Regions from separate parts of the Acholeplasma sp. ORD1043 genome, predicted to be linked through region 1. Evidence: riboswitches for the same ligand, from Rfam matches in the RefSeq annotation. Region 1 holds a riboswitch; each other region holds the start of a gene.
What was found. A riboswitch is a leader RNA that binds a small molecule or an ion and turns the genes downstream of it on or off. The one in region 1 is predicted to bind cyclic di-GMP.

Region 1 (3,596 bases):
ATACATAGTGATAGTTCGCATTCTTAAATTCAATGTAAACACCACGGCCATACATCGCATTAGATACACCACTGAAGACCACATTTATGTTTTGATTATTCGCATTACTTGAGAATGTGAATGTTTTAGTCTTATGATTTTCAGTATCCCAAATATCTTCTCTATTGGCTTGTACAGCAGAAATAATTACAGATAATCTAACTGTCGTATTGGCAGATAAGTTATCGGTGTTAACATTCGCTGATGTAATAAATGAAATAACGTCACTACCATCTTTTAAGATTATTTCGCTATAGTAGAAATAACCTGCTGAATCGATTTTTTCTCTATAGCTTGTTGCGTAATTCCAAGTAAAAACATTTGGTCTTGTGATTGAAACACCACTAGAGTTTGTCCAATATTCAACAAGTTTTAATCTTACTTTAATGTTCTTAAATGCTTCAACTGCAACAGATACAGAAAGTGGCATCACACCACCTGTGGTTGCACTTGAAATTTGTGTGTTTGTGAAGTTAATTGTATAGTCGGTTGAATTATATTGTGCATGGAGTGAGTTTAGTGAAGTTGTACCTAATTTCATTTCAGTACTTGCAGAAAACATTTCTTTTGTACTTACGTTTAAGTCAATGCCTGAAGATGGTTTAGTAACCCAAGCATAAATACCTATCGCGGTCGATAAGGTAACTATGACTGATAAAATTAGGATTACTAATTTTCTAAACATTTAATAACTCCTTAGGCAATTAAGTTAATTGTCATACGATAAACTATAGAATGATAAATATTTTTTTGTGCAAGTGGTAAGCCATCATAATAACCCCAGATGATGACATAGACTGCTTTTGTAGTGTTTGCTGGAATTGTTACCCCAATCGCATTATGAGCTTGCATTGCAGCAAACATATTAGATGATTGTTGTAACTCCCACATTTTAGCAGTTACCGATAATGGATTATCTATAATTAAGTATTTAAATGCTCCATTTACACCTGCATAAATTCCATATTCTGGTGCAGCATTTGCATTTAAACCTACTTTAGCTTGCATTGGGTTACTTCCTGTGTTTTCAAGGTTTAATTCTAGAATTGAACCTAATCCATAGAAATCAAATCCAACAGTATGGAAATCAGCCTCTGTAATATATACAAGGTCACGAACGCGATCACCTAGGAAGATTTCTGATTGGTCAATTTGAATATCCAATGTCATATCAGAACGCATACCACCAGTGAATTCACCGACTTTAGCACCATCTGATGTCACAAACCAAGCAAAAACGCCAGTTGCCATCGAAGCAACCGAGATCATTATGAAGAATATTAAGATGAAAAACTTTCTTAATTGTTTCATAAACTTCCCTTTTACTGATGCAACTGGCTATCTTATTTATATTTAAGACCCTATAGCTTTGCGTCCTTAGGTTGCCCTAAGTTTGCCTTTTAATCTTGTTTGTTTTCATTTGATTGTTCTAATTCTTTTTGTACTTCTTCTTTCAACTTTTCTAAATCACTTTCGTGTTCTAGTTTTTGTTGAGCTAACTTTTGTTTGATAACACTAACGACTTGCATAATAAATACAATTCCAATTAATATCACGCTAAGTCCAATTAATGTCGCACGGTTATCAATGATTAGATATCCTAATTCATGACCACCATACCATGTTACTTTTCCTTGGATGCGATCAAGAGTGATATAACCTTCCCTAATCACATCTGAAAATTCATTATTTATACCTTTTGTTTCAAATCCAAAACTTGTTTCTGCTATGATTTGGTGCACAACTGTTATACCTTCTACCGATGTATAAGCGATCACATCACCAATTTCATAAGTTGCTTGTTCTTGGATAATGACAAAGTCACCTGGAACAATCATAGGCGTCATGGACTGTGTCTCTACAACACCATATCCATAACCCATAATTTTTATTGGTTTCTTATTCACAAAACTTACCACTGATAATACAACAAATATCAGTGTGAATAAGATAATGATACTGATTAAGATGGTCCCAATGATGTTTAAGGTTTTTTTCATTTCATCTTACCTTTTTTAAGTGCTTCTATTGCTTTTTGATGAGATGTTTTAATCTTTTCACGTTGAGCTTTAACATATGCTTGTTGTTTAGCTTTTTCACGTGCGCGTTGTTTATCAAGTTTAGCCTTAGCTAAATCTCTTTCTTTAATTAGGCGCTCACGTTCACGCTGTGCCTTAAGTCTTTGAGCCTCAGCAATACGTTTGGCTTCTTTTTGATATGCATCCTTATATTTCTTTCTCATTGCAGTTAAGGATTCGTTATTCTTAGCAGCTTGTAATCTTAAATCTTCTAACATCTTTTTACGTTCAAGTTTAAGATATTGAGTATGTGCTTTTTTAACTTTTTGTGCTTCCTTCTTTAAGAAGTCTGCATTTTCTTCTTGAACCCATTTGAAGAAATTCTTTTGATAGTTAAGCGTTGCTTGATACCATTTCTTCTCTAATGCAATTGCTTGCTTATAATCCGCTTCTTTAAGTTCTCTCACTAATTGAGCGATTTTGAACTTTTGGTCAGCTGACTCTAAATCTTCTTTTGGATTCGTATGTTGAATCAGTTTTGCAAACACATCATCATCTGCATCCACTTCAAAGTAAGATTTATATAAACTGTTTGTAATCTCAATAGTATCCTTCATTGCTTTCTTTAAAGCAACTTCATACTTTGGTTCTGATTCCATGTATTGATCAATGACTTTTTTAAAGATTTGTTTGTTTTTATTTAAATAAAACTCGTTAATCTTTGTATCTTCTAATTGATACTCTTTAGGGTCAATGATTAAATCTTCTGGATTGATTTTTAATGATTCAGCTTTTTTAAGTCTGAATTTTCGCATTTCAAGCTTTTGACCAGATTCTCTAAACTTATCATGGTACATAAGTGTTGCAAAAGCAAATAATGAATTTTGGTTTAAATGTTTACGATATGCTTCTGAGAATCTCTTTTGTTTTTCATCTCTGATCAATTCAAAACCTAAGCTATTATATTGATCTAGGTATTGCCATAAGAGATAACAGTTTTTATAATCAACGTTTTTAAGAATGATTTGTGTCTTTAAAATTGGTGATCTTACAGGCTTATATGCTTTTAGTGTTTTCATGAACACTGAATTTAATAAGTTGTTTAATCGTTTATTTAATTCCTCAGCTCTTTTTAGAATTAACTTATTTTCTTCTTGAACACTACCTTCTTCGATCGTTTCAATTTCTTCTAAGTTAATATTGATTTTATAAACTGATGAATCAATTTTAAATTCAACATTATTATCAACGGTGTGATACTTTTTAGTGTTAATATCTTCTTTTAAGATTTTCACACGGTCTGAAACGAATTTAGAAAGTCTACTAATGAGTGTTGCTACAAATCTATTTTCATAGATTCCATATTCAATTTCTGATTCTTGAACAAGTAGTTTAGTTGGAACGAGTTCTTTATGCCCTTTTTTATCTTCTTGTTCTCTTAGTAGATGTGCATTTGCAGCAAGGTGTCTAATTGTTCTAGAGTTAGTTTTTCTTGCTTTTTCAACAATCACTACATCTTCTTCAGTTCTTAATGCGGAT
Region 2 (3,596 bases), on a different contig from region 1:
TTGATACAACATAGTTTGTGAATCTTAATGCATCTTTACCTTTAATTAAAATCTCACCCATATGAGAGACATCAAACATGCCAACTTCGTTTCTAACTGCATGATGTTCTAAAGGAATTGTCGTGTAGTAAAGTGGCATTAAAAATCCACCGAATTCAACGATAGTCGCACCAACCGAATTGTGTTTGTCATATAATATTGTTTTCTTAAGTTCACTCATGTGCAATATACCTCTCATTCCATTATATACGATAGTATATGATTATTCTAAAAGATTGTATTATACCGTGATAAAATAACTTAGAGGTAATGATATTGAAATACTATTTCGTCTTTTCTGATATCCATGGGAATTTAAAACCTTTAGTCGATGCACTAGAGAAAAAAGGTTTTGATTTGGAAAATCCAGATCATATTTTATTATCGTTAGGTGATAATTTTGATCGAGGAATAGAAAATAAAGATGTACTTGGCTTTTTAAGATATTTTCAAAAACAAAATAGACTCATTATGATTAGGGGTAATCATGATGATTTTCTGCTTGATTTTTTAAAAGGTGTAAGTGATGGTATCTTCAATATTAAATACAATGGACTAGGTAATACCTTAAGAGAACTTTCAGATTCTAATGTCAATACCATTGAATTAATGAGAGATTCAATTAATCAAAGATATCCTTGGTTAATTGGGTTTTTAGAAAGTATGATACCTAAGTTTGAACTAGGTAATTATGAATTCATTCATGCTGGTTACACTTTTGATAATGTGAATGGTTGGTATATTTATAACTTTGCAGAAACACCTTACTTTATTAAAAACTTTGATCCAAAAGATAAAACTTATGTTTTTGGACACTTTCATGTTCAACCATTAAACTATTACGAGCTTGGTATTGAATCTAGTGAACCATTTAGAAAAAAAGGATTTATTGGAATTGATGCTAAAACAATCATTACTAAAATAGTAAATGTTTTAGTCTTTAGCGAAGATGGCATTGAGTTAAAAGAGGGGTTATAATGATGATTGATTTTAAGAAAATATATAAGGATGAATACAATCCGAAAACAACACCAAGTATTATAAATATTGGGAAAGCTAATTTTCTTGCAGTTAGAGGGAAGGGGAACCCAAATTTAGAAGATGGTGAGTATAGTCAAGCAATAGAATTTTTGTATGGCGTGGCATATACATTAAAGATGAGCTACAAAACTTCATATATAATACCGGATTTTAAAGAATATGTTGTACCACAACTTGAAGGATTCTGGTGGATTGAGGGATTAAAAGGTGTTGACTATGATAGATATGATGAATTTCAATTTATCTCTTTGTTAAGGTTACCAGACTTTATTAAAGAAGAACATGTCTTGTGGGCAATAGATACAATAAGTAAAAAGAAGAAAAAGGATTACAGTAAGGTTAAGTTCTTTACCTATGATGAGGGACTTTGTGTGCAAATGATGCACATTGGACCATATCAAGAAGAAGTAAAATCTGTTGAGTTGATGCATGAGTTTATAATTCAAAATGGATATGCTTTAGACATATCAGATACGAGGTTTCATCATGAAATTTATATCTCAGATCCTAGAAAAACTGACAGTGTAAGTTTAAAGACGATTATAAGACATCCAATAAAAAACACTAAATTAATATAGATTTTTTTGAAATTTAGATGTAAAAAATTATATTAATGATTTTTTTTGGACCCAAACAATCAGAATTCAATAATTCATTTTAAAATTGTTATATTTTATAAAAGAATGTAAAAAATCCCATTATATGCAATATTATTTTGGGATTTTTATTATATTTTGATAAAGTTTACCAAAATTATCCATAATAGATCCTAAAATATTACTAAACCGAAACATATGTGTATAATGGACGGGTATAGCAGGAGTAAGTAAAAGTTTAAATTTAGTAAGAATAGCCTCACAAAGCCGTTCGAATTATAACTTTACTTGCAATAAGGTTTATAACTTGTTATACTTGTGAATGAAATTAAATCTTGGCAAACTTAAGGAAACTTAAGGACGCAAAGCTATAGGACCTGTAAAATGGTAGCCAGTTGCCGCTAAAAGCGTTTATACTCATATTAATGAGGCTATTTGCTGCGGCAAAAAGCCTTTTATTTTACTTGACCCCAGCTTTGATGAGGAGTTGGCATTGTGAAAGTTAGAATTCGAAAACTATTACTAGCCTTAGTTTTAGTAATTTTAACAATCAGTACTGTACTCACAATCATGCATTTCAACACAGACATCGAGAATATAGAACGTGATGCAGCTGAACATATAAGTTATCGACCACCAGCAACTGCAAGTGTGTTTTTATCACAAGCAGGGACGGAAGCAGATCCATATGTTATAGCAAACGCAGCAGATATGAAGCGTCTTGCAACTGAAGTAGCAAATGGAAATACGTTTTCTGGGAAAGTATTCATTGTTGCTGCAAATGTAAGTGAAATTACATTAGGTGATGATTACATTCCAATCGGTTCAAACACAAGACCTTTCTCAGGTACGTTTGACGGCTACGGAGTTAACTTTCAATTAAATTTAAATAGAGCTACAACTGACTATGTCGGTCTTTTTGGTTTTGTACAAAGTGGAACAATTGAAAATCTCTCTGTTTCAGGTTATGTCAAAGGTCAAAATAACGTCGGTGGTATTGTTGGTTACTTAAACAAAGGTGATGTGCGTAATGTTTATTCAACTGCTAGTGTTGAAGGTAATGCACAAATTGGTGGTATTATTGGATATCTTCGTGAAGGAAATTTAGTTTCTTCATATAATTTAGGTAAGATTAAAGCACAGTCGAGTGGTGGTGGTTTGGTTGGTTATTCAATGCTATATCAAAGAAGTACATCATCCACTTATCATTACAATTCAATTTCAAATGTTTATAGTGCAGGTACTGTCGAAGTAGCAGGAAGCAACGTTGGTGGGGCAATTGGTTATGATAACCCATCTTTATATAATGGTAATGCCAATGCACGTACAAACATTTATTATGATATTTCAGTCAATGCAATGTATGACCAAACATCTGGTTATAAGAAACCTTCTAGTTTATCAACTACTCAATATGCATTAAACAGTGAAGTGTTAATGAGTGGTATGTCAACTAAATTAACATCAACATTTGTTTTTACAAATATTGGTACCAACTATGGATATTACCCTGAACTTGCATACTTCAAAGAACATGCAAACACAGATATTGTTGCAAGATCCATTGATAATGTAACAACAGATATTTCAAATGGTTTAGGAACTCCAACAAGACCATTCTTAATTAGAACAAATACGGATATTCAAACATTAAAATCAAAAATTTTAGCTGGGAATACTTTTGAAGGATTCCATTTTAAAGTTCAAGAAGGTAGAACTGTTTTTAATCTTGGTGAAACAACACCTATTGGTACAACAGGATTCCCATTTTATGGTTCATTTGATGGTAACTTTGCTAATTTCAATATTTCAATTGAAGATACAACTTATGTTGGATTATTTGGTTATTTTGGTAAAGGTACAATTAAAAACTTATATGTTACAGGACAAGTTACTGGTACACAGTATGTAGGTGGTGTT
Region 3 (3,596 bases), on a different contig from region 1:
GATAGGCAGTTTCTGATCCTGCAACTTTTGTCATAATCTTATATACTTTTAAACCATCTGCATTACCATAACCGTCAAGTTCAAAAACAATGATATCGGTATTATCAAGTTCATCAAATTCAGTCATTGACACTACAACTAAATCGCCTTGATTAAGCGATGAGTCAACTCCTGAAAATCCACCATAAACTGCAACTCCAAATAATGTGGATGTCACTGTTGGTAAATAAATAAATGATAGAATAAACAAACCTAAAAGTCCGATAACACTATACAATATGATACTAATTAATTTATTTGAATCAAACTTATCCGCCATATTTATACCCCTATAAAAACGTAATCTTATCCTAAGATTATTGTAACATAAATTAGATTATGTTACGAAAAAGTGGTCTTGTGACCACTTTTTAGTTTATTTTAATTTAGATATTAGTCTTCGATAACTGTAAATAAGACATCAAATGTAGCGGTTGCACCAAACATAGCTTCGGCAACTTCTTGAGCTTCTTCAGCAGTAATTTCATCTTCAATTTCAACTGGTTCAGTTAAGGTCACTTTTACATAAACAGTAACTGCATCACCATTAACTTCAATCACATCACTACCATCAGCTTGGAATACACCATTTACCACAGTACCACCGATTTGGTAAGTAAGATTTAAGTAACTCACTAATTCATTAACAACACCAAAGGAAACATTTTCAAAATCAACTTCAAGTGTACCAGTTGCTTCACTATCTAAATCGTTTGACTCCCATACGATTGAGAATGTGAAGATAATGTATTCAACAGCGTCATCTTCTAATGAGAATTCAGCTTGACCTGCAGGTACTAAAACACCATCAGTAACATCAGCAGTAGAAGCAGATACTTCAACAACTAAACCTGTACCAATTGTGATTTCCCCTGATTCTTCAGCTTCTAAATTGATACTCGCCCAGAATGCATATGATATCCCGATTGATACCACTGCCAATAAGAATAATGCAATAAGCATTAATTTTTGATTCTTTTTCATATTTGTACTCTCCCTTTTTAATCCTTAAGTTTTTTTAAACTTTTAAGAAACAACGTTAAATAGCAAATCAAAGGTTATATTTTTACCCCTAATTGCTTCAGCAATCTCTCTTGTCTCTGGTTCAGTTAATCTAACCTTAACAACTACAAGTAATGAATCGTTTCCAATCAAGAGATTACCTTCATTTGGTAGAATGATCTCTACTAAATAACTGTAGGTAGGATCACCATTAATTAATATATTTTTGACTTGGATGGTTACATTAAGTTCTATGCCGGGTTGTAATTCCTCGCCATTAATATCTAGTTCAAAGGTGAAGATAATTTCGTCCACTTCATCACTTGAGTAAACATAACCAGCTGGAACTAATTTTTTATTGATATTAGATTTATCTTCTTTTAAATCCACTGTCAGTTCAGCTTCATGAATCGTGTCAATAACAATATACACATCAACATATCTTTCAATCGCTGCCCAATATGAAAACGAAATTGAAATAGTGTACATTATAGCAATAGCTAGGACCACAAGAAGTGCAGTACTTAACCTTTTAGTCATACATATCCCCCAATAGCCATGACAAATAAAAAGCAGCCATTGAAATCACGAAAAGTGATTTGCAACTGGCTGCCACGTTAATGTTATGGCCCTATAGCTTTGCGTCCTTAAGTTACCTTAAGTTTGCCGATACAATATGCTTAAATTTATGACTGCTATTATTATAATAAAAAATAGTTTTATATGCAAACAAAATGGATATTTAATGAGACAAAGTACCGAATATGCTATAAATTATTAAGTTTTGAAAGTTCAATTGCTATTTCTGCACCGAGTTTAGCATTGTTATAAACAAGTTGAATATTTGAATCTAAGCTAATACCCTTAGTTGATTTTTCAATGCTTGCAAGTAAGTAAGGAGTGATTGCTTTGCCTTTGATATTATTTTTCTCAGCGGATGCTAATGCTTTCTCAATTTCAGAATTAATAAATGCTTCATCCAATGAAAATTGATTAGGTATTGGATTCGCAACAAGCACACCACCTTGGAGCGGAAGTGTCCATTTGGTTTGTAACAATTTAGCAATTTCTGAAGGTTTGTTTAATTGATATTCCAGTCTAAAACCAGATTTTTTAGTGTAAAATGCAGGGAATTCATCGGTACCAAAACCAACTACAGGCACGCCTTTTGTTTCTAGGTACTCAAGTGTTAAACCTATATCTAAAATTGAATTACATCCTGCTGAAACAACACAGACATTTTCATTTGCTAACTCTTCTAAATCTCTTGAAATATCAAACGTATCTTGACCATTTCTGTGAACACCACCAATACCACCAGTAGCAAACACTTTAATTCCAGTCATTGCTGCGATTAAAATAGTTGCAGATACGGTCGTAGCTCCATTATAACCTTTTGTAATACAATAAGGTATATCGCGTTTTGAAACTTTCATAATGTTACCTACTGACCCTAATTTAGTTAGTTCATCAGGTGATAGACCTACTTTAATTCTGCCATCTAAAATAGCAATTGTTGCAGGTGTTGCACCAGCATTTTTAATAATTTTTTCTAACGTCATACCCACTTCAACATTTCTTGGATATGGCATCCCATGTGAAATGATTGTTGACTCTAAAGCAACAACTGGTTGATTTTTTTTAATGCGTCTAATACATTTGGTGCAATATCGATAAATTGATTCATGTTATTTCTCCTTCACCATTGAAACAAGTTGGTTCACTTTTAATTTCTTATATACAGCATCGATAGATTGAAGTGTAAAATGTGAAAGAATTGTTCCCGTTTTTAGTGGTTCTAAATTATTTATTTCAGCAAAAATTGTTCCTGCAAAGAATCCATCTCTTGCGCCAGTGTCATTAATGATCACTCCATCAAATGACTTTTGGTAAAAATTAATAAACTCTGGAGTAAATTGATATACACCATTTTTTCCTAAAGTTAAGAATATATTATGGATACCTTTATTTAATAAAATTTGACCAATTTGAATTGGGTCATCAAATACAGTAATCATCTTTCCTTCATTAGTATTAATTTTGATGGTGTGGATTTTTTGAAGATAAGGAATGAATTTAGCGGCTTTAGCGCTACTTACTAAGTCAACATAGAATGCTTTATTAAATGTTTTAAAAATATATTCAATCGTATCTTCAGTTAGATTAGCATCTAATACAACAATATCCGCTTTTTCTATATGATCTTGATATCGTCTAATCACTTGAGGTGTAAGTTTTTTAAGTTGATCCATTGAACTAACCGCAGTGAATAGATTACCTTTATCATCATGAATTGCTACGTAACTTGGAGTTTGTTTTACAGTTTGATATAAAACCTTTAACTTTATATCGCGTGCCATGTTCAGAAAATCTTGAGCATCTTCCCCAAGTACTGTAATTAGGGTCGGTTCAAGTTCCAATCTGGCTAAATTTTCAGCAATGTTTCTTGCAACCCCACCCCAAGATTTATATATATTACCGGGATTAGAATCATGCATTACCATTGGTTGGTGCATACTTGCTAAATAATCAATAGAAGTAGCACCAATAACTAC

Region 2: linked by a shared signal. The riboswitch ahead of PG914_RS02435 (InlB B-repeat-containing protein) and the one ahead of PG914_RS01275 (hypothetical protein) in region 1 are both predicted to bind cyclic di-GMP.
Region 3: linked by a shared signal. The riboswitch ahead of PG914_RS05255 (hypothetical protein) and the one ahead of PG914_RS01275 (hypothetical protein) in region 1 are both predicted to bind cyclic di-GMP.

What each region holds. Positions count from the first base shown of each region.
Region 1 covers NZ_JAQLOJ010000002.1:32,252-35,847, forward strand. Annotated here, with positions in the region: gene PG914_RS01270 (hypothetical protein) at 1-724, opposite strand, end outside; gene PG914_RS01275 (hypothetical protein) at 736-1,350, opposite strand; cyclic di-GMP riboswitch class I at 1,366-1,447, opposite strand; gene PG914_RS01280 (signal peptidase I) at 1,440-2,039, opposite strand; gene PG914_RS01285 (DUF2357 domain-containing protein) at 2,036-3,596, opposite strand, start outside.
Region 2 covers NZ_JAQLOJ010000004.1:59,731-63,326, forward strand. Annotated here, with positions in the region: gene gcvT (glycine cleavage system aminomethyltransferase GcvT) at 1-220, opposite strand, end outside; gene PG914_RS02425 (metallophosphoesterase) at 316-1,017, shown strand; gene PG914_RS02430 (GyrI-like domain-containing protein) at 1,017-1,658, shown strand; cyclic di-GMP riboswitch class I at 2,004-2,079, shown strand; gene PG914_RS02435 (InlB B-repeat-containing protein) at 2,172-3,596, shown strand, end outside.
Region 3 covers NZ_JAQLOJ010000012.1:4,513-8,108, reverse strand. Annotated here, with positions in the region: gene PG914_RS05265 (S24/S26 family peptidase) at 1-319, opposite strand, end outside; gene PG914_RS05260 (hypothetical protein) at 433-1,023, opposite strand; gene PG914_RS05255 (hypothetical protein) at 1,066-1,581, opposite strand; cyclic di-GMP riboswitch class I at 1,639-1,719, opposite strand; partial or broken gene PG914_RS05250 (pseudouridine-5'-phosphate glycosidase) at 1,809-2,728, opposite strand; gene PG914_RS05245 (PfkB family carbohydrate kinase) at 2,730-3,596, opposite strand, start outside.